DNA from 3 places in the Marinomonas sp. AWM4_232 genome. Region 1 is predicted to be linked to each of the others. Evidence: predicted binding sites of a transcription regulator. Region 1 holds the regulator's gene; each other region holds the start of a gene.
What was found. The regulator sigma-54, encoded in region 1, starts transcription at its own class of promoters, with help from an activator protein. The targets are predictions, from matches to a motif close to TGGCACNNNNNTTGCTNT.
Positions count from the first base shown of each region.

Region 2: ACXAC1_RS09920 (isoamylase early set domain-containing protein) is a predicted target of sigma-54. The motif match lies at 2,678-2,695, and genes of this name have one in related genera.
Region 3: ACXAC1_RS00085 (HAD-IIB family hydrolase) is a predicted target of sigma-54. The motif match lies at 3,343-3,360, and genes of this name have one in related genera.

Region 1 covers NZ_JBSWTA010000001.1:4,038,228-4,048,571, reverse strand. Annotated here, with positions in the region: gene ACXAC1_RS19225 (YhdP family phospholipid transporter) at 1-1,371, shown strand, start outside; gene ACXAC1_RS19220 (carbon-nitrogen hydrolase family protein) at 1,379-2,212, shown strand; gene yjgA (ribosome biogenesis factor YjgA) at 2,221-2,751, opposite strand; partial or broken gene mgtE (magnesium transporter) at 2,764-4,115, opposite strand; gene ACXAC1_RS19205 (HPr family phosphocarrier protein) at 4,120-4,389, opposite strand; gene ACXAC1_RS19200 (PTS sugar transporter subunit IIA) at 4,400-4,849, opposite strand; gene ACXAC1_RS19195 (RNA polymerase factor sigma-54) at 4,862-6,346, opposite strand; gene lptB (LPS export ABC transporter ATP-binding protein) at 6,424-7,149, opposite strand; gene lptA (lipopolysaccharide transport periplasmic protein LptA) at 7,154-7,669, opposite strand; gene lptC (LPS export ABC transporter periplasmic protein LptC) at 7,653-8,231, opposite strand; gene ACXAC1_RS19175 (calcium/sodium antiporter) at 8,235-9,191, opposite strand; gene ACXAC1_RS19170 (ABC transporter ATP-binding protein) at 9,356-10,150, shown strand; gene mlaE (lipid asymmetry maintenance ABC transporter permease subunit MlaE) at 10,150-10,344, shown strand, end outside.
Region 2 covers NZ_JBSWTA010000001.1:2,088,502-2,098,845, forward strand. Annotated here, with positions in the region: gene betA (choline dehydrogenase) at 1-572, opposite strand, end outside; gene betB (betaine-aldehyde dehydrogenase) at 588-2,045, opposite strand; gene ACXAC1_RS09920 (isoamylase early set domain-containing protein) at 2,313-2,618, opposite strand; gene ACXAC1_RS09925 (hypothetical protein) at 2,867-2,989, shown strand; gene olsF (bifunctional ornithine lipid synthase OlsF) at 2,974-4,710, opposite strand; gene ACXAC1_RS09935 (hypothetical protein) at 4,845-5,027, opposite strand; gene ACXAC1_RS09940 (ChrR family anti-sigma-E factor) at 5,131-5,832, opposite strand; gene ACXAC1_RS09945 (sigma-70 family RNA polymerase sigma factor) at 5,838-6,413, opposite strand; gene ACXAC1_RS09950 (nuclear transport factor 2 family protein) at 6,576-7,025, shown strand; gene ACXAC1_RS09955 (SDR family NAD(P)-dependent oxidoreductase) at 7,027-7,791, shown strand; gene ACXAC1_RS09960 (NAD(P)/FAD-dependent oxidoreductase) at 7,797-9,050, shown strand; gene ACXAC1_RS09965 (DUF1365 domain-containing protein) at 9,050-9,826, shown strand; gene ACXAC1_RS09970 (class I SAM-dependent methyltransferase) at 9,837-10,344, shown strand, end outside.
Region 3 covers NZ_JBSWTA010000001.1:16,393-26,736, reverse strand. Annotated here, with positions in the region: gene ACXAC1_RS00095 (alpha-amylase family glycosyl hydrolase) at 1-1,040, opposite strand, end outside; gene ACXAC1_RS00090 (glycosyltransferase family protein) at 1,105-2,331, opposite strand; gene ACXAC1_RS00085 (HAD-IIB family hydrolase) at 2,392-3,249, opposite strand; gene ACXAC1_RS00080 (pyridoxal-phosphate-dependent aminotransferase family protein) at 3,929-5,158, shown strand; gene ACXAC1_RS00075 (universal stress protein) at 5,449-5,934, opposite strand; gene ACXAC1_RS00070 (TRAP transporter large permease) at 5,983-7,326, opposite strand; gene ACXAC1_RS00065 (TRAP transporter small permease) at 7,319-7,912, opposite strand; gene ACXAC1_RS00060 (TRAP transporter substrate-binding protein) at 8,039-9,040, opposite strand; gene ACXAC1_RS00055 (Bug family tripartite tricarboxylate transporter substrate binding protein) at 9,729-10,344, shown strand, end outside.

The DNA of each region.
Region 1 (10,344 bases):
CCAACTGATATTCATATTGCCGCGCTGAATGATGAGGTGTTGGTTGATGTGTCCTCTCAAGATTGGCTCTATGGTTCAATTCTGGCGGATTCTAATGGGCTTCAGGGAGGGCATGTTTCTCTTGCAAAGCCTCTCCCTAAGGACCAAAAGATAGAAAAGGGTTTATCTATTTACGGTCAGTTTGATGAATTTGATTGGTTCACTTGGCTGCCTATTGTTGAGGACTTTAAAAAAACCTCTGAAGAAGAACTTAATGAGTCAGGTGTTGGGGTAGGTGAAAGCTTACCGACGAAGTTACCTGACTGGATTCGATCTCTTGATCTCCTTGTCGATTCACTTCCTGTAAATGAAAGAAATCAATTTAATAATGTAAAAGTTTCTTATACTCGTGCAAAAGATGGACACCCATTATCGGTGACCTCAGATGAGTTCAATGGAGTACTGAATCAGACGAATGCTGAACCTGAGCTGCATATTCACTATTTAAACTGGCTGACCGCTACGGAAGCTACGACTACAAGTGAACAAGAGACTAAAATACAACCAAGCATAGTACCTTCTATGGTCTTGAAGGTCGATCAAGTTTTTGTTGATAATCGCCCTTATGGAGATTGGTCGGCTAACGTTGAGAACCTAGGAAATAAAGTACGTATCAATAATATAACCACGCAATTGCCTAAAGGAGACTTTGTAGGGCAAATTTTCTGGCAGGGGGGCGACGAACAAAATGTTGAATTGACTATTAATGCGGAAGGTGAAAATGCTCGAGAATTGACAAAAAAATTCTCATCAACTCCTTTCTTAAGTTCGAACAAGTATCAAATGGGGGCTTTGCTTAGTTGGGAAGACTCGCTGCTTTCCTTTGATCGCTTGTCTTTAGCCGGACGAATCCATTTTAATGTACAAAAAGGAAACTTTAATCAGGTTGATCAGCTGCCACCTTTTTTAAGATTATTGGGTATATTCAACGTGGATGCTCTAGCCAAACGACTGACATTTGATTTCTCTGACTTATATGAACCGGGTACGCCTTTCGATCGATTTAGTGGGGATTTATCGATCGCTAATGGGATGTTAACCACTTCGGATCCAGTTCGTGTGGTCTCTCCCACAGCAGAAATTTCTCTTCAGGGGACAGCCAACCTTGTTGACGAGACTTTAAGTGAACGCCTTACGGCAACTATCCCCATTAGTAGTACATTGCCTGTTGCGGGGTTGCTGTTGGCCACGCCTCAGATTGCGGGCCTATTATATATAACGGACAAGTTAATTGGTGATCAGCTTTCGAAAGTAACGAGTATTCAATATCAGATTGAAGGCCCTTTTAGTGATCCTAAGGTTACTCCAGTCAAATATTCCCCAATAAGGTAACCATAATATGGCTAGTCTAGGTGTTGCTTGCGTTCAGTTAACCAGTACTAAGGATTGTGTGGCAAATCTTAGGCAGGCTTTATTGTTGATGGAGCAAGCCATGGTGAATCAGCCTAGGCTCATAGTGCTACCCGAGAACGTTTTCTTGTTTGATGCTAAGCAAATGCGAGAAGTGGCGTTGTCAGATGCAACCACAAAGGTTTTTGAAGCTGTCGGGCGATTTGCTATCGAACACAATATTTTTGTGCTGATAGGCTCACATCCCATGGCCCATGATCAGTTTGGCAACTTGATTTCTGATGGGCGTGTTAGGCAGGCGTCCATATTAGTTGGTCCGGATGGTAAACAGGTTGCCCGTTACGATAAGGTTCACCTGTTTGATGTAGATGTTGCGGATAAAGCCTCATCTTATCGAGAATCACGCTTCATCGAGCCTGGTGAAGTGACCCCTGTTGTTGTGCAGATTGATGGCGTTAATTTGGGATTAAGTGTTTGTTATGACTTGAGGTTTCCTGAGTTTTATCGTTGTCTAGCTGAACTGGGGGCAGAGATAGTTGTAGTACCATCTGCTTTTACATTTAAAACTGGCGAAGCTCATTGGCATACGTTGCTGCAAGCGAGGGCCATAGAGAACCAGTTTTACGTTGCCGGTGTTGATCAAGTCGGCTGGCACAATGAAACACGCCAAACCTATGGTCATACCGTCGCATACTCGCCATGGGGTGAGTTGCTTGGTAGCATGAATGAAAGTGATCAGGGAAGTATTTACTTCAAAGTAGATACAGAATATCTAAGAGAAGTGAGAGCGGCGATGCCTTGTTTGAAGCATCGCCGTTTGTAATATGACTACTAAAGCAGGCCTAACTGAGCGTCTTGTACTTCACGCAAGAGTTTAAAAAGTTTCTTACGTTGAGTGGTCGCTTTACCTTGTTCTGCTTCTTTTGCTGCCATTCTTACTAGTGAGCGTAATTGTTGAATATCTACGCTTGGATTTGCTTGGATATACTGGTCGAGGATGCTTTTACCGTTCTCGCCAATCAGTGCGTCACGTGTTGCTTCTAGTTGATGAAAGCGCTTATTGTTTGCGGCTGACGTACTATCAAATAATTCCAAACGTGCTGCGATAGCATCTGCATCCTCTGTGCGCATTACCTTACCAATGTACTGTAAATGGCGACGTTTTGCGCCCCATTGCTTAATACGATCAGCTTCTTCAAGTGCAGCGCGTAGGGTGTCTGACATAGGTACTTTTTTGCGTTGACCAGCGCTTAGGTTGGTGAGCTTTTCACCTAAGTCTTGCAGAGCTTCCATTTCTCTTTTTACTTGAGTTTTGCTCTTGTATTCTTCTTCGTTGTCTTCGTAGTGTTCAAAATCTGTCATGGTTAAATCGTTCTATAGTAAAAAGAGTGTGGCTAAGCCCAAGAAAGACAAAAAGCCAATCACATCGGTCACGGTTGTCAAAATAACACTTCCCGCTAAAGCAGGGTCAATACCAAGCTTTTTCAATGCGATGGGTAACAATGTACCTGTCAATGCAGCAAACAAAAGGTTGATAACAATCGCGCCAGCTATGACGTAAGCAATTTTAATGTCTCCAAACCATACGGTTGTGAGCAAAGCGATTACGGAGGCCCATAATACACCATTTATCAAGCCAACGACGACCTCTCTGTTCAAGAGCCATCTAGCATTCGATGAGCCAATTTGGTTTAAGGCAATGCCCCGAATTACAAGTGTTAGGACTTGTGAGCCTGCAATGCCTCCCATGCTCGCAACAATCGGCATTAAAATCGCTAGTGCAACGACTTTATCTAGTGTGTCTTGGAAAAGACCAATAACGTAAGAAGCAATAAATGCAGTAATCAAATTGATGCCAAGCCAAACTGCCCTACGTCGAGTGGTTTGCATGATGGGGGCAAAGGTGTCCTCGTCATCATCTAAACCAGCCATTTGTAGCATCGAGTGTTCTGCTTCGTCTCGGATAACGTCTACGACGTCATCAATGGTGATGCGACCAAGTAGTTTTTTTGTTTCCGGATCAATGACAGGGGCAGAGACCAAGTCCATCTTTTCAAAAAGCTGCGCAACTTCGGCGGCGCTTTGATGGGCATAAATGACATCACAGTCCGTTTCCATGATGTCACGGACTATGGTGTCCGTATCGGCTACTAGGAGTTTGCGCAGGGGGAGAGTCCCCAGAAAGCGATCGGATCTACTGACAACCAATAGGTTATCAGTCATTTCTGGGAGTTCCGAGTGTCGTCGTAGGAAACGGAACACGATATCGATAGTAATATTTGGCCGAATCGTTATCGTGTCGGTGTTCATCAAGCCACCGGCCGAATCCTCAGAGTAACTCATTAAGGATTCCATGCGCGCACGATTTTGTGCGGTCATGGAGGCCAGCACTTCCTTAACCAAGGTTTCAGGAAGCTGTTGCAGGATGTCTGCTAAGTCATCATTGTCGAAGTGTTCAGATACCGCTAATAAACGCTCGGTATCCATGTCCTTCATGAATTGAACACTAATCTCTTCTGAGACGTATTGTAAGACATCTCCTTGATTAGCATGATCAATCAGTTCCCAAAGAAGTTTACGCTCTTTAGGGGGGAAGATTCTAGAAGGCGAGCAACGTCCTGTGCAGGTAGAGCACCATTGAGCAAATAACGAATTTGCATGGTGGCGCCGGATTCAAGAGATTCGGCAACCGTCTGTAAGTGTTCTAAAGTGGACTGATCGCTCATTCGGCTATTCGCCTTCTCCAAATCGATCATTAATAAGTTCGATGATGGCTTCCATTGCTGCGGCCTCGTCCTCTCCGTTTACTTTCACATTTATGGTCGTACCTTTCGCAGCGGCAAGCATCATCATTGCCATAATGCTCTTTCCATCAACGTTTCGGCCTTCTTTCTCGATCGTGATGTCAGATGTAAATCGGCTTGTTGTTTCTACCAACTTGCCAGCCGCGCGAGCATGAAGCCCCAATTTATTGATAATTTCGACTGATTGTTCCAGCATGAGGGTGTCCTTACAGTAAAGCGTTAAACGCTTCAAACAAGTCTTCGTTGTTTTGTTTTTCTCTCAATTGATTTAACTTCTGTTCTGCTTGTGCTAGTTCCGCGATCTGCGCGAGAGTGGCTAAGTGCTCGTCACACTGATGTGGCGGAACTAATAAGGCAAAAATTAGGTCAACGGGACGTCGATCAATTGCGTCAAAATCAATTGGCTCTTCTAGTGACATTAATACCAGCGTAGCACTGTTTACTTGCTCAAGACGGCAGTGCGGTATCGCAATGCCATTGCCAATGCCTGTGCTGCCCAGCTTTTCGCGTCCGAGCAGGGCGTCATAAACTTCATCTGCGTTACAGTGTAGTCGATCGCTAACTGATTCGGCTAACTGCTCTAACAATCGTTTTTTACTAGAGATCTGTTGTTTCGCAAACACTAGATCTGTTTTTACTAAATTTTTAACTGACATATTTGCTGGCCTTTAAATCAGTCGCTTCCGCTCGTTTGATGGCGGAATGTTCATCGCTTCACGGTACTTTGCAACAGTGCGTCGAGCAACTTGAATGCCCTGGTCGGCTAAAATAGTTGCTAGTTTATTGTCACTTAATGGCTTTTTAGGTGGCTCATCTGCTACCAACTTCTTAATCATGGCACGAATGGCTGTGGACGAACACTCGCCACCAGATGAAGTGTTTACATGACTAGAGAAGAAGTATTTCAGTTCGAAAATGCCTCGGGGGGTATGCATGTATTTTTGCGTTGTAACACGTGAAATAGTGGATTCATGCATACCTACTTCTTCGGCAACGTCATGCAAAACCATAGGTTTCATGGCTTCTTCGCCAATTTCAAAGAACTCAACTTGTTTCGATACAATGCAGCTAGCAACTTTTAGTAAAGTCTCGTTGCGGCTCTGTAGGCTTTTCATAAACCATTTAGCTTCTTGTAAAGAATTTTTTATATAGGAAATATCATCGCTTGATGCTTTGGAGTTCACCATAGCCGAGTAGGTTTCGTTAATCTTAACCGGTGGCAGAGCGTCGTTGTTTAGCTCTACTTGCCAAACGCCATTGTTTTTCTTCACGGTAACATCAGGGATAACATAGTCTGTTTCACTGGTATCAATCAACGACCCAGGTCTCGGGTTGAGTTGCTGAATTAGGGTGATAACTTCTTTCAGTGCTTCTTCTTTAAGCTTGGTCTTACGGCTAAGTTGCGCGTAGTCTCTGTTGCCAAGCAAGGCAAGGTGTTGATCGACCACGCTAAAAGTCGCTCGATAAAGAGGGTGTTCTTGATAAGCTTCCAGTTGTACAAGCAGGCATTCACGTAAATCTTGTGAGCAAACACCAACAGGATCGAAGCGTTGTAAGCGGTGTTGCACGGCAGTCACTTCATCAAGCTCTAGATCTTCGAGTTCGACGGTTAAAGCCTGGAAAATCTCTTCTAAGCTCATTGATAGATAGCCATCTGTTTGCACGCTATCAATAATTGCATAAGCAATTTCAATGTCACGGTCTGACATATGAGTCAGATTAAGCTGCCAGATTAAGTGGTCTTGCATGTCTTCGGACAGAGCATTTCTGCCGTCGAGATCTTGTTCGCCTTCAAAAGCTGGGGTATCAGCTGCAGCTGCAGAATTTTGGTATGTGTCATCCCAATTGCTGTCTATAGACAGTTCGTTAGGGATGCTTTCCGTCCACTCAGACTCGAGCTGAGGTGTCTCGGAGCTGATTTCGGAGCTTTCGTTATTGGATTCGCCTGACGTACTAAGCTCAGTTTGACGTGAATCGCTCTCAGTTTGAAAACCTTCTTCTTCGTCCAATTCCAATAATGGATTGGATTCAAGAAACTCATGAATTTCTTGTTGCAAATCAAGAGTCGACAACTGCAGCAATTTAATTGCCTGCTGCAGTTGTGGCGTCATGGTTAACTGTTGTCCGATTTTAAGTTGCAGGGACTGCTTCATAGCGCAACTCTTTTATAATTAAGTATTTGGAATGACTTGTGCATAGTACTCCCTTTTCATAGGAAAAATAAGGGGGCTTATAGTTTGAAGTCGTCGCCTAGGTAGATTTTCTTAACTTGTTCGTTGTTTATAACGGCCTCGGCTTCGCCTGATGCAATGATACGGCCATTGCCAACGATATAAGCCTTATCACAAATGTCTAATGTTTCGCGAACGTTATGATCCGTAATCAGTACTCCGATTCCACTGGCTTGTAAGTGTTTGATGATGCCTTTTATATCACCAACCGATATTGGGTCGACACCGGCAAAAGGTTCATCTAATAGGACAAATTTAGGGTTCATGGCCAGAGCGCGTGCAATTTCTACGCGGCGTCGTTCGCCGCCCGATAAAGCCATACCTAGATTTTTGCGAATATGGGTGACGTGGAACTCCTCAAGTAGGCTTTCCATTTTAGCGATACGTGCTGCCTTAGTGAGATCTTTTCGCGTCTCAAGTATCGCGAGAAGGTTATCTTCTACTGTCATTTTACGGAAGATAGAGGCTTCTTGCGGTAAATAACCAATGCCTTTTTGAGCGCGACTGTGCATGGCGTCTTTGGTGACATCTTCGCCATCAATGAAAATGCCGCCTAGGTCATTTGAAACCATACCAACGATCATATAAAAACAAGTCGTTTTACCTGCACCGTTAGGTCCTAACAAGCCGACAGCTTCGCCGGAACGAACTTCTAGTGAAACGTCTTTCACTACTTGGCGTTTTTTATAGCTTTTGGCTAAATGTTTTGCTTCAAGAATCGCCATGTGTCTAGTTTGCCTGTTCGCTTTGGACGGGTTGCAGGGTCATGTTAACGCGACCACTACCACGGTTTTCAGCATTAAAAGTGCCGTTATTCAATATATAATGAATAAAGTCGGCTGAAATTTCGTCTTCGCCGCGCTGGAGGTAGCCGTTTTTATGGATTTCCAGTTGCCCGTTCGCAACGTTGTAATTCAATGTGTTGCCAGTTGCTTTCATTTGATCGCCAGCTTCATTTAGCTGTTGAGTAAATAGTGAAGGTGTTCCTTTCGCGGCTAATGACTCAAACTCACCGGTTTCGGGGTTTGTGTTGATAGTGAGAGATTGTGCTTCTATTCGAATACTGCCCTGAATGACGACAACATTTCCACTGTAGTTAGCAGTGCCTTCCTTTTGGTTAAATGCTGCTTTATCGGCCTCAATATTAATTGGTTGTGAAAGATCGCTTGGCAAACTGTAGGCAGCGCTGCTTGCGAGACTGATTAGTCCCCAAGCTATAAGATGTTTGTTACTTTGAAACTTCATAGTGTCCTGAAACGCCTCCATTTAAGGTTGCGGTATTGTCAGTAAGATTGAAAAATATGCTAGCAGATTTGGTAGTGCCTTGAGGCGTAATGAGTTCGCTGTTCCCATGACTGATAATCGTTTGGTCGTCGTTGTTGAAAACTAGTGTATCCGCATGAATGCGACCAGTCTCAACATTGTCTGCGTAGCGAATTACTTTGGCGTTGTGATTGAATGTGACCGTGTTTTCTCGATCATTTAATAGGCCGTTTTCTGCAGAGGTAACAGATTTTAAGTTTTCTGTGTAGCGGGTCACGACCGGAAGCTCTAGCGTGGTTTGATTTCTAAGGTAGTGGTTGGCCGTTTGTGCTTGCAGTACTTCTTGTAACTTGCCATCTTGGTTATAAGAGCGAGCGGTGACGTCTTCCAAGAAAAAGTCAGGTGCGTCAGATAATTTTTGTTCGTCCAATATGTAGAGTGTTGGGCGGTTTCCAATAAAGAAAACCGCTATTGATACAAGGGCGATGGCTAGAAAGCCAGCGATGCCTTTGTGTCGAAAAAACTTTTTAATTGATGTTTGCATGATCTAGCCAGAGATTGCTAACAGGTACAAGTAGGCACCGTATCCGCCTAGAAGTGGCAATGCTAACCATCGAGGGATGCTTGCTGTGCGGTGCTTTGAGTAGATGATAACAGCAAATGCAAATAAAAGGGTAAAACCAAACATCCACCAGTAATCTCGTTCAATTACCGTATTTTCAATGATGCCCGGTGCAATCAATGCAGGTAAAGGAAGTACTGTCGCTAAATTGAATATGTTGGAGCCTAAAACATTGCCGATTGCTATGTCGTGGTGTCCTTTTCGTACACTAGTAATGGAAGCTGCCAATTCTGGTAGGCTGGTGCCAATCGCGACAATGGTGAGGCCGATGACTAAATCAGACACTCCTAATGCTGAGGCAATGCCGATGGCTCCCCATACTAGTAGCTTAGAGCTGCCAATAAGAACGGCTAAGCCGATGGCGGCAATTAACAAAGAGCGCGCCACGCTACCGCCATCGTCTTCAGGTAAATCGCCTGTTAATTCTTCCTCTAAGTTTTTTGAATTTCTTAGCAATAGGAAGAGGACGCCAATAAAGGCAATAATCAACACTACACCATCAATAAAAGATAGGTGTTGATCAATCATGAGAAAACCTGCAAGCAGAGTGACGCCAAGGACTAGAGGGATTTCTTTCTTCACTAAGCTGCCATTGATCGGAACAGCGGCCAACAATAGCGTTGCGCCAAAAACTAAACCAATGTTGGCAATGTTTGAGCCAATGACATTCCCCACAGCAATGCCTGGTGCATTGTCTAATGCGGCAATGGTCGACACGACCATTTCCGGAGCAGAGGTACCTAAAGCAACTAATGTAATACCAATAACAATAGGGCTTACATTAAGCTTTTCAGCAACTAATGCGGCGTGTTCAATAAATTTGTCTGAACTGATAACGAGTAAAATAAGGCCAGTAATCAGTGCTAAGGAAAACATGAGCATTCGCTAAATACCTAAAGACAGTGAGAGAGGATCGTAAAGCGCACCATTTAATGTGGTTTATTGAAGGATTTCAAGAGGCTGGCGTTACAAGCTGGTTTTGATGGCGTATCTTTTACATTTTTACGGTGCTAGTATCCGTTCGATTTTAATTCAAGGAGTCATCAGTGGAAGTCTATGTTGACGTCAAGAATTTGTCCTTTCATCGAGGTGGTCGTGCTATTTACGAAGACATTACCTTGCAAATACCAAAGGGCAAAATTACTGCAGTTATGGGGCCAAGCGGTGTAGGGAAAACAACGCTTTTGCGCTTGATTGGTGGTCAAATTGAAGCTAGCTCGGGCTCTGTAGAAGTGGCTGGTCTAGATGTGGCGCAGGCATCCAGGAAAGAGCTGTTTGAGGCGCGCAGAAAAATGGGCATGTTGTTTCAAAGTGGTGCGTTATTTAGTGATATGAGTGTTTACGAAAATGTCGCTTTACCACTGCAGGAACATACCGATTTTGACGAGGCGATGATACGCGATATTGTGCTGATGAAATTGCAAAGTGTTGGTTTGCGTGGTGCAGCTTATCTAATGCCAGCTGAGTTGTCTGGCGGTATGGCGCGCAGAGCTGCGCTAGCAAGAGCGATCGCATTAGATCCTGATCTAGTTATGTATGATGAGCCTTTTGCGGGTCAGGATCCTATTTCTAAAGGCGTGTTAGTGGAATTGATTAAACGTCTTAATCGTGCTGCGAACATAACCAGTGTCTTGGTGTCTCATGATGTTGAAGAGTCGCTTAGTATTGCCGATCATGTTTGCTTGTTATCGGCAGGACGAGTCATTTTAGCGGGTACGCCTGATGAGGTCCGGCAGTCTTCAGATCCCAGGGTTGTTCAGTTCTTGCAAGGGCAAGCAGATGGGCCTGTAGGTTTTCATTACCCTGCACCTAATTATGAAACACAACTGTTAGAGGCTTAGTGTCAGTGAAGACAATATATCTTGCCATACACAAATACATCGAGTCGGTGGGGCAGGCAGGTGTTTTTCTATTTCAATCTTTGTTTCGATTGCCTGTTCGCTGGGATGAGGCCATTAGGCTCTACTTTAAACAAATTTATTCGGTTGGTGTGCTGTCGCTGATCATTATTATTGTCTCAGGTGCCTTTATTGGA
Region 2 (10,344 bases), 1.9 Mb from region 1:
ACGGTCATGTGCATTGGGCCAAAGCCTTCTTGGCGATAACCGTTGTAGTCGTCTGTTTTACCGTAGCCTGCTTCTTCCCCAGCATCAATAAAGGCTTGGTACAGCGGATTCATGGTCATATCGTTACCATTGTTGGTCGATAATGGGCCATCACCACCACGATAGGTGTCAGCACCGCCAGACCAAGTTTCAGCACGTTTGAAGTAAGGCAGCACGGTCTGGTAATTCCACCCCTCGGCACCATTTTCTTCCCACTCATCAAAGTCGCAGGCATGACCACGAACATACACCATGCCGTTGATAGAAGAAGAGCCGCCTAACACTTTGCCTCGTGGGCAGTGCATTTCACGGCCATCAAGGCCGTCTTCTTTATCAGTGTGGAATTGCCATGCGTACTTATCCGTGTTCATTGGGTACGATAATGCGGTTGGCATTTGAATAAAGATGCTCTTGTCAGAGCCTCCCATTTCCACGAGTAGAACCTTGTGCTCGCCACTTTCCGTTAGGCGATCTGCTAGCACACAGCCCGCAGAGCCGGCGCCAACAATGATGTAATCATATACTTCGCTCATGATGTCTCCGCTACCTTAGTAAGGGCTAGGAATGTCTGTCATAGAAACCAATACGCTTTTCACTTGTGTGTAAGCGCGTAGGGTTTCGACACCGTTTTCACGGCCAATACCAGATTCTTTGTATCCGCCCACAGGCATTTCTGCAGGTGACGCGCCCCAAGTGTTTATCCAACAAATACCGGCTTCAAGTTGCTTGATCACACGGTGAGCTCGGCTCACGTCTTTCGTGAAGACACCTGCGGCTAGACCGTATTTAGTATCGTTGGCACGACGGATCGCTTCGTCTTCATCTGTGAAACTCAGGACAGACATAACAGGGCCGAAAATTTCGTCACGAACTTGTGGCATATCATCGGTACAATCGGTGAATACCGTTGGTTTGACGAAGGCACCGTTTTCACAGCCATTTTCTGTGTAGCGTTCGCCGCCGCATAGCAGTGTTGCGCCAGCTTCTTTTGCTGCATCGATGTAGCCTAGTACTTTTTCCATGTGGCCTTGGTTGATCAAAGAGCCAACTTGCGTATCCATGTCCATTGGGTCACCGATGATCATGGCTTCAGTGCGCGCTTTCAGCTCTGCTTTGAAGGCTTCTAGCATGTCTTCGTGAACGAACACACGCGTACCGTTGGTGCAGACTTCACCTTGAGTGTAGAAGTTAGCAAGCATTGCGCCGGAAACCGCTTGGTCTACAGGCATATCAGGGAAGATGATCAGTGGTGATTTACCACCTAGCTCCATGGTGACATCTTTAAGTGAAGACGCTGAAGCAGACATGACTTTTTTACCCGTGCCGACTTCACCAGTGAAGGATACTTTGTCGATCTCAGGGTGGTTTGTGATCAATTGACCCGTACGAGCATCCCCTTGAACGATGTTGAATACGCCGTCAGGAAGGCCTGCTTCAGTGAAGATTTCAGCCAGTTTGTAAGCCGTAAGCGGTGTTTCTTCAGATGGTTTGAAAATCATTGCGTTACCCGCAGCCAAGGCTGGGCCAGATTTCCAACAAGCAATTTGAATTGGGTAGTTCCAAGCACCGATGCCAGCACACACGCCTAGTGGTTCGCGGCGTGAGTAGAAGAAGCTGTCCGCATCAAGGTCTTGGAAGTCGCCTTGGATTTTGTCTGCTAGGCCTGCGTAATATTCGATCACGTCAGCGCCTGTTTGAATATCGACAACGATCGCTTCTTGTAGCGGTTTACCAGTATCCAGTACTTCCAGCTTAGCGATTTCTTCATTGTGCTCGCGCAGCAGGTCCGCAGCACGTTTAAGAATACGACCACGTTCAACGCCACTCATTGCTGCCCAAACTTTTTGACCTTGTTTGGCTGAGTCCACAGCTGCTTGCAGCTCTTTCTCGCCTGCAAGTTCTAGGGTTGCTAGCAGTTCACCTGTTGCTGGATTACGTGTCTCGAAGGTTTCACCCGTCGTGGACGCAACGTAGCGGCCATGAATGTATTGCTGCTTATGTGCCATGTTTCACCTCTCAAAGTCGAAAAGTTAGATCCTGAATTAGGATGTATTTGGGTCAGCTCATTTAGCCTAAATTTAGCGTTAAGTTTTTTATTAAATGAGCGTTTAATAAAAAACATTGTACATAAAATGAGTGATTTTGAAATCCATAGAGCAAAAAAAATTCTAGCAGAGCTAAAAAATAAGATGTGAGGGCGATCGAAAAACATGAAAAGGGCACCTGTCTGGTAACAGGAGCCTTTCAGAAGAGAAGCGTAAACAGCGTGATAATTACAGTTGTAATATGCAGTTTTGATCGTGGCTGATTGGGCTCTGAACATAAGCGTCAGCGCTTTCATCATTAAGCCATGTTGTACCATCCACCAGATAACGAAACTGATATTGTTTGTCTTTCTCCAAGTTGATGGTAGAAGAAAATACGCCTGATTTTTGCTTGCGCATCGGCGTGGCAGATTCGTCCCAATTATTAAAATCTCCAACAAGGAAGACTTTTTTTGCACCTTCGATTTGCCCTATCGGCAGAGCAAACTTTACTTTGCACTCGGGTTTGGTTTTTAGATAGTTCTTTTCGATCATCTTCAGCTCCTTGAGTCAGCGGCAGGATTCGTGTGACTTATGCACATCTAGCTTGTTTGCAAGCAAGTCTTACGCCAATGGGGAAAACTTGGAGTGTTATCCCCAACCTGCCCCAAATCAGCAGTCCTATAACCGATAGTACATAACTTGAACGCTAAAAATGAGGGCATATTGTTCAAACAATGCACAATTATTTTGCTTGAGCAGCTAAAATGACAGTGAGTCATTCAACAATCGAGGAGGTTTCCATGGAATTCGCTCACATTGTTTTGATCGTACTTGCCATCGCTTTAGCCGTTAAGCTTGGATATCTATGGTATTTAAAGCATCACTCAGGTGCTTCTCAGCGCTCCCATCATAAAGATTCATGAGCGACATCGTTACCTGTGAGATAGCGTTTACGTTTGCTGTCTTTCACCTTGTCTAAATCGACAAGGACCAGACCATCAACACAGTATCCGAAACTCGCATCTACACCGAAGTCTAAGAAACGTACGCCGTTGTCTTCACATAATTCGCTGTACTGCTTAAACAGTGTGGGGACAGCGGCACCGATGTTGCCGAGTTGCTCTTTTAAGCTGCGAAAGTCTTCTTCGTAACTTTCTCCACTGAAATAGCTTTTCAGTAAATCTTTGTGCTCAGGTTGAATCGTGTAGCGTGTGAATGAGGTGGCCAAGTGTTCAGGATCGGTAAAATAGGTACGATAAAAGTGCACGATCATGTCTTTCGCCAGTGGTGGGAAATGTCCACTGAGGCTGACAGGGCCAAACATGTAACGTACTTCTGGGTGTTTGATCAAATAGGCACCGATGCCATACCACAAGTAATCGAGGCTGCGTTTGCCCCAATACTTTGGTTGAACAAAACTTCGCCCCAGCTCGATCCCTTGCTCAAAGTAGGGCTCCATGTCGCAGCTATAGCTGAATAAAGTGCTGCTGTAGATACCTTTATCTTGCCCTGCTTTTAAGTAACGGTACACTTCACCAATACGGTATGCACCGACAATCTCGAGTTCTTCTTCATCCCATAGGACAAGGTGACGATAATATTGATCGTATTTGTCTAAGTCCTTTTGCTCGCCGGTGCCTTCTCCAACCTTACGAAATGCGATTTCACGCAAACGTCCGATCTCTTGCATCAGGCTCGACTCGTGCTCGTAATCGACTAGATAGATTTGTTTGTTGTCTTTGGTCGATCCTAAGTGTTCCGCACGCTTAAGCTCGAGTTTCAATTGTTGACGGTTTTGAGGGTGAGAAATGGTTTTTTCAGTTTTAAGCAGAGGCTTGCGACCTTTGGCAATACGGTACAAGTGTCGCTTAACCAGTTTGTTCTTTTCCTTGTTGCTTAATGGCAACTTAGCCAGCTCTTGAATCGGGATCGGTTCGCCCACTTGAATAGGGATGCGACGATTACGCTGGCGGAACATTTCATTGGCCAGCTGCACTGTCGAGAGGGGGCGATAGACCCAAGAACTGGTGTAGAACATCATGGAGTTGCGTCCACCAATGTGCACTGGAAGTATTGGGCTATTGGTTTTTTGTGCAATTTTTAGATAACTGGAGTTCCACTTTAGATCTTTGACTCCGCTCGGAGAAAGGCGTGATACCTCACCAGCAGGAAAGATAATCACACACTCTTCTCGATGTAGGCAGTCCATAATAGCTTTGAGTTGCTGACGACCTGTTTTGCCCCCGATGTTATCGACCGGAAGTACAAGTCCTTTGAGGGCATCAAAGCCTAACAAGAGGTCGTTGGCCACGATTTTGACATCAGGTCGAATCTCGCCAATGAGACGCAAAATAGCTAGACCATCTAATGCGCCAAGAGGGTGGTTTGCCACGATCAGAGTACGGCCAACTGCGGGTATGTTACGGCGATCCACTTGGCTGGCACGATAGCCAAAATTGAAGTGATCTAAAACGCGATCAATGAACTCAAATCCAATGCAGTGCCCATTTTGTTCAAGAAACTGATTCACTTCATTTTCGTGAAATAGGCGTTTAAGCAAGCTCAAGGTGGGCTTGGTTATGATTGGGCTTTTGTCTAAAAAGCCTGGGGCTTTACTGGAAATGATTTGTTCGACTTGTAACACGATCTACTCCACTCACCTTCAAGGTTCTCTTGAACAGGCTAGGGAGAGACGATGACAGCTCGGTGAAGTTTTTGTGTCGACTTTATGACAGGTTAGATAGCAAAAAGCCGATCATTGATCGGCTTTTCGTGCATTTAAGCTTTAGGCTTACTGTTTCCCAAGGTAATGTGACGCGAACCTTTGAGGTTGGACTGACCACTAACACCTTGATCAATCTGTTCGATTTGCCCACCACGAGCCAAGAACTCTTCCATCTGTTTCGCAATGCTTGCAGACGTTTCCATTGGAGTGTCGGCTGATTTCTTTTTAGAAGCCATGGTGTATTCCTTTTATAATAGATTGAACTCTAATCATATCAAATTTCCATGTTCATGGCTTTAGTTTATTTTTTCACCGCAATCAGAAACATAAAAGCGTGCCCTACGATGGGAGGGCGTTGCCTTTATTGGGATGAAAATAACGCATAATTGGATTTAGGAATCGCGTTAGCCATCCGGTAAACTCAATCGGTGAATCTAGGATAATCAAACAGATGCATTCAGCGTCTTTAGTGACCCTAGGCTGGTGCTTGTGATTATGATCTCGACAAATAAAGTCGCCTTCACGATACAAACCCTCGTCATCAGAGAAAGCCCCTTTCAACACCACAGTGATTTCATTTCCTGTGTGGGTATGGTTTGGCAATCGAGCGCCTGGTTTCACTCGTGATAAAGCAATTTGTGGTCCGCCAGCTTCATCACTCAACGTAGCAAGTTTAAAAGAAGGCGTCAGAGGCATCCAGTTTAACTCGTTGAAACCTTTGGGTATCAAACGTCGCAAGGAACGCGGAATGTGTTGAAACACAGTCTCTTGTTCAGGCTCATGTTGAGAAGGTGCAGCTGTTTGATCGCTGTTTACGATGGCTGCTAATACGTTGCTTTTTAAAGACGCCATATGCTCTGGGCGTGAATCAATCATTTGCTCTGCAAACAATTCCGCCCCAACATTATTTAAACGACGCATCTGCTCACGACAATGTGGGCATTGATCTAAATGCACAGATACACCCAAAGCATGCGCCAATGGCAAAGTACCAGAAGAATAATCTGTCAAAATGTCGAGTGAAGGATGGCAGCTAAGCATAGCGACTACCTCTTAATAATTACGGATAACTTGTTTAGCGCGAGTCTGACACGAGATTTGACCGTACCTAATGGTAAGCCAAGTTCTTCTGAGGCTTCAGAGTGGCTTTTACCCTCTAAATACACCTTCGACAGGACTTGCTGTTGCTCAGTAGGCAAATGCGTTAGTCCTTCTCGTATGCGAACTTGGTCGCGTTGTTGTTGTGCCTCCCGAAAGGGATCGGCATTCTCATCAGCCATTTCGCTCCAAAACTCTTCTGGATCGATATCGCTTTGGTATCGCCCATTTTTACGCATGTAATCAATACGTGCGTTACGGGCAATCGTAAAAATCCATGTATTCAACGACGCAGTAGCGGGGTTGTATAAATGAGCTTTGTTCCAGATTCGGATCATCACCTCTTGGGCGATGTCATCTGCCATAAGATTAGCGCCGGGTTGCGATGCTAAACAAAAGGCGCGAATACGTGGGGCATAGTGATCAAATAAGCGTTCCAAAGCACCCGTATCACGCGATTGGGCTACTTGAGTCATGTCTGCCAACAAAGTGTTGTCTACTGTCGTTTCAGAAACTGTGTTCATCCTAGGGCTCCAAACGTGCACGTGGGTCAGTCTGGGTGTGGTGAAGCTATATTCACAGTTTCATTATACGGGGGCTTTAGATGAATGGATCAGTGATCTGATGATTTTTTTTCAGCGTATGTACTATAAAGTTATCCGACAACATTAATAGGTAGTTCCGCGATGCAGGCATGCAATGCAAATTCAACAAACGAATTGATCGAGCGATTCAAAGCCTTTTACAAAGATGTGAAGAATCCTCGCTTGGACGCTATTGGTGACGTTTACGCCAGTCATGTGAAATTCCGTGACCCAGTGCATCAAGTACAAGGCTTGGCGGAGCTTCATGCTTACCTTTCTGAGGCTTCTGAGAATGTTGTCAGTGGCCGATTTGAATTCTTGGATCAGCTGGTTGGCAAAGATAGTGCTTATATAAAGTGGAATATGTATTTTTCTCACCCTAAGCTTGGTAAAGAAACACATATCGTGCGCGGCATGACCCAGATCCAATTTACGGATCGCATTTACTATCATGAAGACGTTTATGACATGGGGCAGATGATCTATGAACATGTGCCAGTTATTGGTTGGGCGGTAAAACGTCTGCGTAAACGAATGGCCACGGAGGGGTAATATGCCAAATGAGCAGGGCAATAAAACCATTTGGATAACAGGAGCAAGCTCTGGTTTAGGGTTGGCCCTAACTAAGCACTATTTGCTAATGGGAAATCGAGTCATTGCCTCCGCCCGAAGTGAAGGAGAACTATCGCAACTCGCTAAGCTCTATCCTGATGAATTATCTTTTTTAGCCTTTGATGTGACGGACACGTTACAAATTGATGCGACACGCTCGGCACTAGAGTCGATGACTGACCCTTTGCACATGGCTATTTTAAACGCGGGCACCTGCGAATATTTTGATGTAGACACTCCTGACTGGACGTTGTTCGAACGTGTGAACCAAGTTAACTACCTAGGCATGGTTAACTCTCTACAAGTTTGCCTACCCAAGCTGAAGCAAACTGCCAACGCACATTTAGTGGGAGTGTCTTCGCAAGCAGTACAAGCTCCTTTTATTCGCTCCGAAGCGTATGGCGCCAGTAAGGCCGCGGTGCGCTACTTACTTCATTCACTACGGTTAGATCTTGCCCCAGATGATGTGGCGGTATCTTGTATCTTGCCAGGCTTTGTCGATACACCTTTGACGCAACGAAATGATTTCGACATGCCTTTTCTGATGGCCCCAGAGCAAGCCGCGCACCGAATAGCAAACGCTATTGAAAAGCGTGTGTTTGAATACGCATTCCCGAAACGGTTATCAGCTCTTCTGGCGTTGGCACGTTTAGCGCCATCAGGATGGTTTAAATTTAATGCGCGCAAGCGTCCCAGCGAAGGATAAAAGTTATGAAAATTGCCATCATCGGCAGCGGTATTTCAGGACTTACGGCAGCGTATCTACTGAACAAGCAACATGACATAACCCTATTTGAGCGTGATGCTCGAATTGGCGGGCATACCGCGACCAAAAAAGTAGATGATCAAGGTGTTACTCGACACATCGACACGGGTTTTATTGTTTACAACGACTGGACTTACCCCAATTTCATTCGTTTGATGAAAGAACTCAATGTCGCGACGAAGCCGACTGAGATGAGCTTTTCAGTCAGTTGTGAGCGCACAGGATTAGAGTACGGCGGTAACAACCTTAATACGCTCTTTGCACAACGAAAAAACTTAGTGAACTGGTCGTTTTTATCTATGTTGAAAGACATTCTGCGCTTTAACAAAGAGTCGATCGCAGACCTTGAGTCAGGGCGTTTAGAGCCGGATATTACGCTTGGGGAATACCTAGCCAAACAAGGCTATGGTGATATGTTTGCCAGTCACTATTTGATCCCTATGGGCAGTGCAATCTGGTCAGCAACCTTACAGGAAATGATGCAGTTCCCATTGCTATTCTTTGTACGTTTCTTCAAAAATCATGGCCTGTTGAGTGTTAATAATCGCCCTCAATGGCATGTTATTGAAGGTGGATCTGCTGCTTACCTTGAGCCCATTACACAAACGTTTAAAGAGCGTATTCGCCTTGAAAGCCATATAGAAAAGGTGGTTCGTACAGATACAGGTGTGCAGGTGCACTTAGAAGAAGGCAGCGTTGAGACATTTGATCAGGTGGTATTTTCTTGCCACAGCGATCAGGCTTTGGCCTTGTTAGGTGATGATGCTACAGACCTAGAGCGAGAGGTGTTGTCTGCTATCCCGTATCGCGACAATGAAGTGGTCTTGCATACAGATACTTCCTTACTGCCCAAGGCAACTTTAGCGTGGTCTAGCTGGAACTATCATTTGGGTACGGAAAAGCTAAAGCCTGCAACGCTCAGTTACAACATGAATATTCTGCAAGGCATTCAGGATTCTAAGCAGACATTTGTCGTGACATTGAACCATACGCATTGGATTGACCCAGATAAAATCATTGGTCGTTACACTTATGCCCACCCAACGTTTACCCTCGCAGGGATTGAAGCACAAGAGCGCTGGCAAGAGATCAATACGGACAAGACTTGGTTCTGTGGTGCCTATTGGCGCAATGGTTTTCATGAAGATGGCTGTTGGAGTGCAGTACGAGTGGCGAGGGCGTTGGGAGTTGACTGGTAATGTCTGACTGGTCCAGTGCTCTGTATACGGGGCAGGTACGGCATCGTCGCTTTGCTCCACGTTATCATGGCTTCACTTATGAAGTGTGTATGGTGCTGTTTGATCTAGATGAGGTGGGTGACATTCTAGGACTGTCTCCTTGGTGGTCTGCCAAATCTTGGCGGCCAGCTCGTTTTGTACGCCAAGACTACTTTGGTGACTCGCATATCTCCTTAAAAGAAGCGGTGCAGAATGAGGTGAATAAGCGCTTGGGGCTTACATTAAATGGCCCCGTGAAATTGCTAACCAATGCACGTTATTTTGGATACCTCATTAATCCCATTTCCGTGTATTACTGCTACGACGAGGCACAGAACCTTAGGGCGATGTTACTTGAAGTCACCAATACTCCATGGGGAGAAAAGGTGGCTTATGTCTTTTCCTGTGATCCAGAGCGCACCATTCAACGTACCCACATTGATAAAACGATGCATGTGTCACCATTTCATCCAATGGATCACTTTTATGATTGGCGTAGTAATCAGCCTGGTCAAAAGCTTGCGATTCACATGCAAAACAAAGAACAACACGGTAATCAGCAATGCATTTTTGACGCAACACTTTCATTGCGCCGTGAGCCGATAACCAAAGCTAGCTTGAGTAAGGTGTTATGGCGTTATCCCTGGATGACCGCCAAAGTAGCTTGGGGCATTTATTGGCAAGCGATGAAGCTGTTTATAAAACGTGTGCCAGTACACGATCACCCAAAACACAACTTGGGGCATTCTTCAGATTAAGGGGTACTTGATGATCAACTCAGTCAGTGTCGGTTTAGGTAAGAAAACGTTCCGTCGAAGTATTGTTGATAAGGCGGCTAAAAAAGCCGTATTGGCTATTTTAGATCGTCTTGAAGTGGGTCATTTAGTGCTGGAAGACGGTGACAATACCTACACCTTTGGTCAAAGCTTAGCGGACAGTCAGTACCACGCGCACATCACGGTTCATGATTCTCATGTATACAAAGATGTTTTTGCCAGCACCAGTATTGGCGCCGCGGAAGCCTACATGAAAGGATATTGGAGTACTCCAGACCTGACGGCAGTGATTCGACTGATGTGTGCAAACTTAAGTCTTATCAACGAGGCTGACTCGAGTGGTTCCCTATGGACTCGTTTAGCCACCAAAGCGTTCCATGCGTTCAACGCCAATACTAAAGATGGCTCCAAGAAAAATATCTCAGCACATTACGATTTAGGTAATGATTTCTTTGAGCTGTTTTTAGACCCAACTATGATGTATTCCGCAGCCATTTACC
Region 3 (10,344 bases), 4.0 Mb from region 1:
ACGCCATCATGGGATGCGACAAAGTTTAAGTAAGTCGTACCTTGCTGTGCTGGCGGCATACGCATTAGCCAGTTCTTTAAATGCTCGCAGTTTCCAGATACCAAGGTGTTAATCAACAGTGGTGGCAATGAGAAGTTATAAATTAAGTGTGCTTCGTTGGCGTTACCAAAGTAGGTTAAGTTTTCTCGGTTAGGGATGTTGGTTTCGGTAATAATGACCGCGTCTGGAGCATAATGCTCGATCATCAAACGCAGTAAGCGAATCATTTCATGGGTATTGGGCAGGTTGATACTGGGTGTACCAGGGCTCTTCCAAAGGAAAGCGACCGCATCCAATCTAAACCAGCGAATGCCTTTTTCTAAGTAGAGACGGATGATGCGCAAGAACTCCATCAACACCTTAGGATTTTCGAAATTCAGATCAACTTGGTCATGGCTAAAGGTACACCACACGTATTTGGTGCCATTCTTGGTTTGAACCTCGCGCAGAAGCGGAGAGGTTCTGGGCCGTACAACATTGCTCAAGTCAGCGTTAGGATCGGCCTCATAAAAATAACTTGCTCCTGGTTCAACGCCAGCTTTGAAATTTTCAAACCACATACTTCGGCTTGAACAATGGTTGATCACCAGATCCCCCATTACTTTGAAGTCCTGCGCTAAGGCTGAGATATCACGCCACTTACCAGCGGATGGGTTAACGGAGGTGTAATCCATCACACTGAAGCCATCATCCGAGCTGTATGGAAAAAATGGCAACAGGTGGACAGTAGAGATGCATTGAGCCAGCTCTGTTTTGACGAAATGATGCAGCGTATTGATGGGTGGCTCATTCTCACGACGTAGGGTGTCGGCATAGGTGATCAGCATGATATCCGACTGATCCCAGATGTTTCTGTGAGGCTGTGGGGATTCTGTTTTGGGATCTAAGCCAAAAGTGGCTAAGCAATTTCTCGCCATTTCCCCTGTATCTAAATGTGGATACAGAACTTGTAAATGGCCAATTAATCGCTGTTCTAAATGTGAAAGGGGCGCTGCATCCATGAATATCTACCTTATAAATCGTCGTGCATGAAGTGGAATGGTAAGCGGTGCTGGGTATTACGGGCTATTTCGGCCCGTATTCCAGCATGTCTTGTGCCACCGCTTCTTCAAGTTGTTGCATTACACCCGGGAAAGCGCTGGCTACACGGTTCCAGCTTGGAATAAACGGTGCTTCCATAGGGTTTTCTAAATACATGTTGCCGGCTTTCATGATGTTGCTAGCAAACAGTTCTACCGCTCGTTCTTCAGAGTGCACATCCAGTTTCAAACCATTAATTTCCGCGTCATTACGGTAGGTTTCGATGAAGTCTAATGCGACTCGATAATAGGTGGCTTTGATGGTGCGGAAGGTTTCTTGGTTAAAGACGATGCCATTGGTCGCCAACTTACGGAAGATCGCTTTGGTAATATCGATCGACATTTTAGATAAGCCGCCATCGTCGTTATCCGCAGATAAATCTTGGTGCTTATGATCGTACGCATCGGCAATGTCTACCTGGCATAAACGGTTGGTAGAGTAGTTGCGATACATTTCTGATAGCACACCAATCTCTAAGCCCCAATCACTCGGAATTCGTAAATCTGTCATCACATCGCGGCGGAACGAAAACTCACCTGCTAGTGAATAGCGGTAGCTGTCTAAGTAATCTAGGTAGTCTAAATGACCTAATACCTTCTTGAGTGAGTAGAGCAATGGTGTTACCAGTAGTCGGCTTACACGACCGTTCATTTTTCCGTTTGCCGTGCGGGCATAAAAGCCCTTACAGAATTCGTAGTTGAAGTTAGGGTTTGCAACAGGGTAGATCAAGCGAGCTAGCAAACTGCGGTCATAAGTGACGATGTCACAGTCGTGCATGGCGACGGCGTCTGCATCGGATGATGTGAGTGCGTAGCCCATACAGAACCAAACATTACGTCCTTTGCCGGGATCATTCGGTGATAGTTTTTCACCTTTAAGAATCTCATCAATGGCACGCAAGCGAGGACCATCATTCCACAGCACTTTATGTTTCTGTGGCAGTTCGGAAAAGAATTCTAAAGCGTGTTTGTATTGTTCTTCAGTGGCGCGATCAAGGCCGATGATGATCTCAATCGGGTAAGGTACTTGCTTAAGATGGCGAATGATATTAGGCATTGCTTCTGTTTCAAGCTCGGAATACAAGCAAGGCAAGATCAGGGCCATTGGGCGTTTTTTAGCGAATTCACACAGCTCACTCTCCATCTCTTCGAGAGGGCGTTGTGACAAATTATGCAGTGTTGTTAGTATGCCGTTTTGGTAAAAATCACCCATTGTTTGTCTCCTTTAGCATGGTTCATGCTTGTTCGGTAGGGCTGTTTGCCTACCGAAAAATTAAATAAATCCTTCGTTTGTCAGCGCTTGGTTAATCGCTTCGCTCCAACCTTTTGGTCCATATGAGTCGGTAATCCATACGTCATTTCGGTTGGGTATTTCTGGCGGTACGTGAACTGGCGAGCGTACTACCACAGGAATGTTGGCTTTGCTTATCATCTCAACGTCGTTTTCCCCATCACCTAAGGCAATGCTCTTGACGACATCAGACGTATTGTTTTGATAACGTTCGGTAAGCCATTTCATAGCAACTGCTTTGTCGCAGTTTTGTCCCATAAGATGGACAAAGCGTCCGCCTTTCTGAACTTTGATGCCTTTCTCAGCCATCAGGCCTCTAAATTCAGCCAAAGCATTATTTGAGTCATTCCAGATTAAGGGTTCAGTGAACTCTCGCTCCATGGAGAGTGTGGCGGTGTACGCATCGAGACCAGTGTGTTCCATCAACTGTTCAACAGTCAGTTCATGGTATCCAACGAAATCAAAGCGTGACTTCATAGTTTTTGCGGTTGCGATCAGCTGTTGGCGGTCTGGACCAAATGCCTTTACCCAATAGTCACCACGTTGCGTCCATTCAGGGGTAGAGTCGAAGCGGCTGTTTACGGGCAGATAAACAGCTGCTCCGTTCTCTACAATAAACGGATCTTTGTGGCGCAACGCATCACGAAGTTCTAAAAGCTCTGCGTAAGTCTTGCTGGTGTTTAAGACGCAAGGAATTCCTAGCGTTTTTAAACTGTTAAGAGCGTCACTGGCCGCAGAAAAGTCATAGCTATAATGATCAAGTAACGTGCCATCTAAATCTGTAAAGACTAATAAAGTGGTCGTCATACATTCGGTGACGTTGACTTCAATGAAGCGCATCACCTTTCCTCCTTTGCAAATATCAGTCAATGTGCCTCTGACCTGTTTTGGGACATTCACTGTGTCATGGCGAAACTGACCGACACAGAAGTGAAAGCAAAATACTTGCCAGAGCATGAATTAAAAACAATTTGACGATCAGTTTATCCCTTCAGCAACACAGATTTGTGACAGTGAAAGGCCCAGTGTTCAAAGGGTTTAGTAAAGAATAAGGCATGAATCTTTAGTGGAATAAAGACGAATGTTTTGCCGCCAAAGTAGTGAGACTTTTGTGCTGAAAACTATTTAGAGATAACAAAGGAAATCATGTGTACTTGCACCAATTTAGTTCACTTAAGGCGCGTCTGCACAATGATGTAAAAGTGACATGCTAGTTTGTAGAACAATCATTTTTTCACTCATTAACGCCACTGGTGGAAGCACTTCGAAGTAAATAATGCTGCCTTTTCAAAGCATTACTGGTGACTTGTATGGGTCTGTTGCCTAGTTTTGGGTTATTCGACTCTTTTCAAAATCTATACTCTTAAAGATGAACTGTTTGCAGTATTATTTCAGAGGATTATTTTGGAAAAGCAAAATATTCCGAGTTTTACTCTAAAAAAAAGTAAAATTCGATATTTGCTCTCTAAGGTAGTCGAGAAGGATTTTTCATATTTTTCACATTAAAAGGCAGGTCATAATGGACTCTTCAACGGGTATTCCCCGTCCACAACTTCAATCCTTAGACGATATTCTTCCACAGGAACCTCTATTAATGATGGGCGCCGGACCAGTGCCTATTCCTGAGCGCGTTGCCAAGGCCAATTCAGTTGTGATTAATCACCTAGGCCCGACCATGGCCAAAGTGATTAACCAAGTTAAAAGCATGGCTCGTTATGTGTTTCAAACGGAATCCAAGTGGGTGCTTGGCGTCGCGGGACCTGCCTCCGCCGCCATGGAAATGTCTGCGGTGAACTTATTGCAACCTGGTGAAAAAATCTTGTGTTTGAACAATGGCTTCTTTAGTCACCGAATGGCTGAAATGGCAACGCGCATTGGCGCGGATGTTCATGAGTTACATATTCCAGTGCATGAAGCAGCGGATCCAGACCGTGTTCGTAAAGCAATCGAACAAGTGCGTCCAAAAGTAATCAGTATGGTGCAGGGTGAAACATCCAATACCGTATGCAACTACACACTAAAAGACATTGCGAAGATTGCTAAAGAGTATGGCTGTTTGGTGGTGGTTGATGCGGTGTGTACCCTTAGTACCATGCCATTGAAAATGGATGAGTGGAATGTTGACTGCGTGATTACAGGTGGTCAAAAGGGTCTTTCGTCTATTCCAGGGGTGTCGCTGGTTGCTTTTTCTGATGATGCTTGGCGTGCCATTGAAAACCGCACAACGCCACTGACACATTGGTGTTTTGATGTTCGTTTAGCAGAAAACTTCTGGCATCGTGATGGTTATCACTACACAGCGCCAGTGTCTGGGATTATGGCCTTACATGAAGCGTTGAAGCTGGTTTGTGAAGAGACTCTTGAGCAACGTTTTGCACGTCACTTACGTTGTTCACAGGCATTACAGGCTGGTATTCAAGGTATGGGGCTTGAGTTGTTTATAGAGCCTCCTGCTCGATTAAACTCAGTTGTTGGTATCAGCATTCCCGAAGGATTGTCTGCAAAACAGATCTGCGACCATATTTCAGCCATTTATCGTGTTGAAATTGCTGGCTCATTTGGGCAGCCGATTGTTCGTATTGGACAGATGGGCGAGCAGTGTCGTGAACACAACTTGTTTAGAACACTTCATGCATTTGGCAGCACCATGCGTGACCTTGGTGTGAAAGTAGATCAGCCTAATGGCATGGCAGAAATGGAAGCTTACTTACAGAAAACGCCTAGAATGATTCATCAAGATGTGGCGTAACAGTTAGCGCAATCAGCTTTCTAGATATTATTGTCACCGAAATCCCTGTTTTTAATAAAAAACAGGGATTTTTTTATTTTTGGCCTAAGCTCAATCTGTGTTTCGAAAGTGCTTTAGGGACGTGCTCGTCTTATGCACATATTCCTTAGGTTTTTCTTCGACTTCCATCAGTAACTTTGATAAATGTATTAATAAACAATCTAAGCAGGTTTTAGGCTGAAGCTATATAAAGGGTAACTTCGTGAAAGAAGGTTAGCAAAGCGCATGAGACGCTTTGCTAACTAAATACTTTATTTAACGAAAGGCACAATCAATACTGGAATCGTGGAGCGCCCTAAGACGTTTTTCGCCACACTGCCAAGAAACGTATTCATCACCACTTTGCCGTGAGTTCCCATCACAACCAGATCTATCTCCTTGTCATGAGATACTTGAATAATTGCTTCCACAGGATGGGCTTCTGCAATATGAATGGACTTAATTAAGTGTTTGTATCTAAGTTCATCAGGGTGTTTTTCCCAGAACTGATCAAGTTGCTCGTTTACTCTTTTTTGCGCATGTTTAATGCGCTCTCTTAGAATATCCACACGACTTTTTCTAGTATAGACGTAAGTTTCCAAGGTAAAGCGTGCATCATCTGAGAGCTTATCAATCAGATGTAAAAGGTAAACTTCTGCTTGTGTTTGCTTAGCAATATAGAGCGTGTGTTCCAGTACTCGATTTGCCGATGAAGACAAGTCGGTACAATAGAGAATTTTATCGACTTCAGGAAACATGTTACATTCCTCTTTAGACTGTTAATTAGCCCCTCAGCGATTCCTGAGCTAATTGCCCAGGATGCTTGGTAAAAACAAAGTAATTTCAGGAATAAACGCGATTGTAATCACTGCAACAGTGGACGCCAAGGCAAATGGAATAGCCTTTGCTGTGACTGCTTCCAATGAAATATTTGAAATGCCAGAAGCAACGAATAAGTTTTCGCCCAGTGGTGGTGTAGAAAAGCCAATTGATAAGCAGCAAATCATCACAACACCGAAATGTATAGGGTCGATTCCTAAGCTATAAGTTACTGGTAACAAGACTGGCGTAAGAATCATAATAGCAGCGAGTGTTTCCATAAACATGCCGACAAACAGCAAAAAGGCTATAATTAAAACCCATATTAAATAAAGGTTGTCGGTTAGATTTAGAAGGCTATTTGCAACAATGGTTGGAATTTGATTTTCGACTAATAAGCGCCCAAATACTGTTGCCGTAAACAATATAAGAAGAACTCGTCCAGATAACCAAGTCGTTGTTTCTAGCGAATGAAATAGTTTTTGCCAAGACATTTCTTTATGGATAAAGGTGCCGATGAAAAGAGTATAAAAAATCGCTACGATGGCAGATTCTGTTGGTGTAAAGAAACCTGAGTAAATTCCTCCAAGAATCACTAACGGCGCTAATGCGGACCAAAAACCTAAGCGAAGAGAGTGGCGGATGTGTGCAAAATCCCAACCTTCTGTAGAGCCTAAATATCCCGCTTTTTTACAGCGAATGTAATTCAGAATTAAAAGCGATAAAGACATGATTAGTCCCGGTACAACGCCAGCAACAAACAGCTTGGTAATGGATACTGATTGAAACTCACCAAACTTTTCAACGGCTTCGGAGGGAACTGCCAGACCAATTGCTGAAATCCCAAAAATAACCATAGGTATTGAGGGTGGAATAATAATACCTAAGCCACCGGAAGATGCAGTTAAAGCAGAAGCGTATTCTTTGCTGTAACCTCGCTTCACCATAGCCGGAATCATCAGCATACCAACAGCGGCAGTGGTTGCTGGTCCTGATCCAGATATTGCACCAAAGAATAAGCAAGCTAATACGGCTGATGCTGCGATGCCTCCGGTAAATGGACCAGCAAAGCTTTCGGCAATATTAACAAGTCGTTTTGATATTCCTGCCGCTTCCATTAGAGCACCAGCCAATATAAAAGCAGGTAAAGCCATTAATGGAAATGAGCCTACGGAATTAAATGCAATTTGAACTAGCTTAATAGGGTTTTCTTCTAAAACTAGGAGCGAAGCCAGTGCAGAAACACCTAATGCAACGGTTACAGGAGCGCCAATTAATAATAGTAAGAAGAAGGAACCAAATAGGATTAATACAATATTCGACTCATCCATTTTTCACCTCCGATGAGGTAGGTTTTTCAGTTGGGTAGTGTTGCGATGTGATTTCTATGTCTTTACTTTCTAATATTTCATTCACTGACGTATCGTCAGGATTTTCTATGGAAACACCTTTTACAAGTTTTAGGTAATTTACCTGCAAGATACGAATAGTCATAAGTGTAAAAGCAATGGGAAGTATTAAATATATATACTTCATCGGAACGCCTAGTGTTTGTGACTTCCAGAACAAATTCATCCTGTTAAAGACAAAGTCGTAAGAAAGGTATACAAAGTAACTGTTGAAGGCGACCCATATCATGTCGCTGATGAATTCTAAAATTGGTGGTATCCAAGCTGGCATGAGTTTGTATTGAAAAGTCACTCGATTGTGCGCAGACTTTCGTGCAGCGTAGCTCGCGCCAAAAAAAACAAACCAAACAAACATATAGACTGAAAGCTCTTCACTCCATGACAGCGAATAGCTGAAAAACTGACGTGAAAGAATTTGAATGAACAGAAGTGTCACAAATGCAGCCAGCAAAAGGCGACACACATAGCTTTCAATATTGTCAAAAATGTGTATAAGCGTTTTGCTCATATTGAAGGTACTCTAAAGATTTAAATAAGCAATAAAGGCGAGTTACTTAATGCAAGCCGACCTTTATTGCTGGATAGGAAGTCAAAAAATACACTGTACTTAGTCGCAGCCTTTAAGAGGGGGCTGTTATATATTATCGCGACCTAAATAAGTCAGTAGATCGTTGATTTTATCTTTGCCGCCTACGCTCTCATAGAACTTAGGCCAAACTTTGTCTTGTGCAGCTTTCGCCCACTTGTCTTCGTCTGTTAGTGTTAAGAGCTCCATGCCATACTTATCGACAAGCTCTTTCTTGATAGAGACCTCTGTACTCTTAAGCCACTCTAGACTATAAGCAGTCGCTTCTTTACCTGCTTCAATCATAGCCATTTGTGTTTGTTGACTTTGATCTTGGAAGATTGACTCGGAAACAACAAGAGGTTCTAGTAGGAATATGTAGTGTAGGTCAGTGATGTACTTTTGAACTTCGCCGAATTTCATTGCGTAGATTGTTGTATAAGGCGTATCTTGTCCGTCAACAACGCGTTGTTGAAGGGCTGTGAAGGTCTCGTTCCAAGCCATAGGTGTTGGATTGATTCCCCAAGCCTTATATGTATCTATCATGATCTCATTTTTTGGAACACGCACAATCATGCCATCTAAATCAGACAATTGTGTAATAGGTTTTTTGGAGTTGCTTAATACTCTGAAGCCACTGAAAGTCCAGCCAAGAATGCGAACCCCTGTATCACGGATTGTATTTTGAGTTAGCTCTTCGCCAATTGGGCCTTGAACAGTTTTCGCCGCTTGATCTAAGTTTTCGAAAATATAGGGTAGAGATAAAATACCGACAGATGGCGAGAAAGGTGCCAAGTTATTACTAGCAACAACGGAAAAATCTAATACCCCCATTGCTGTTGCATTGACGGTTTCTTGTTCTCCACCTAGTTGGCCATTTAAAAATAGATTTACTTTATGTTTATTGTTCGTTTTTTCTGTAAAAAGCTCCGCAAATTTTTGGCCAAGTGCCTCTTGTGCAGAACCTTCACCATCACCAATTGCCATTTTAAAGTTAGCTGCCATAACGTTTGTCGTTAATAAAGCGCTTACTGCTAAAATGAGCGGAGTACGAGTTAATTTGCTTATCATCGTTGTTTATCCTAAAGGGTTGTTCATGTTTGTAGGTAAGACAGGAAAGGCCATTGTTAATATGCTTTAGAACATAGTGCGTCACACACGCTTAACACCTTGTTTTTACTATTTAAAACCAGCTTTAGAAGCCCAGATAGAGCCAGTTCTTTTGTGAGGATGGAACCAGAAAATTGAACCAAAACAGTGCGATGTTTTTGATTTAAAAGTCATGAAAATCAAATAACTAACAATATTGTCATTTTATGGTGCTCTTAAAAATAAAATCAGAGTGATTGTGGTGCATTGATTGATAAGTCGATATTTAAGTCAAAAGGCAAAAAAACGATATTTGTAGTGTTTCTTTTCCATTGCTAAGCCCCTCTTCAAGACGACGGTGGTTGTAGAAATGCCTCTAATTAGGGAGTGCGAAATGCAAAATATTGGGAATTTGAGCAAATTGAAAAGAAAATCAGATCAGCAGTGAGTAAGCACTATTTGGTCGACTTCGCACTTAATCGCATGTCCCCTTAATCGCTAGTTGCGTGAGTGATAAAAAATCATGAATGAACGTACTTTTTACACATTTTGTACAAAAACTTCGCTCGTGACAGGGTTGTGACAGGTTAGCGGAGTATGTTGTTCAACATGGATGTACTAATACATCTTTTATCTAAGTACAAAAACAATAAAAGCAGGAGATAAAGTCATGCTTAAGACCATGTCAATGAAGTCTGTTCTAGTTTCAGGTACTGCGGCGTTAGCGATCGCAGGTCAAGCGCAAGCTTTCGAACAATCACGCAGTGCGGAATGTATTGCGCCAGCAAACCCTGGCGGTGGTTGGGACTTCACATGTCGTAGTGTTGGTAAGGTATTGACCGATCTAGACTACATCAAAGGTAACGTTCAAACTGTCAACATGGCAGGTGCTGGTGGCGGTGTTGCTTTCGCACACACGGTAAGCAAGCGTTCTGATGATGAAGCTCTAATTGTTGCAGCAAGTACGGCTACAACAACACGCCTTGCTCAAGGCCAATTCCCAGGTATGAATGCTGACCAAGTTAAATGGGTGGGCACGCTGGGTGCAGACTACGGTGTTATCGCTGTAGGTAAAGATTCAAAATACACTTCTTTAAGCCAAATGATGGAAGCCTTGAAAAATGACCAAGGTTCCGTGAAATTTGCCGGTGGTAGTGCATCGGGTGGCTGGGATCATTTGAAAGTCCTAATCACTGCAAAAGAAGCTCAAGTAGAAAACCTTCCAAAAATTCGTTACCTAGCGTTTAGTGGTGGTTCTGAAGCCCTTGTTCAAGTAGTAGGCGGCC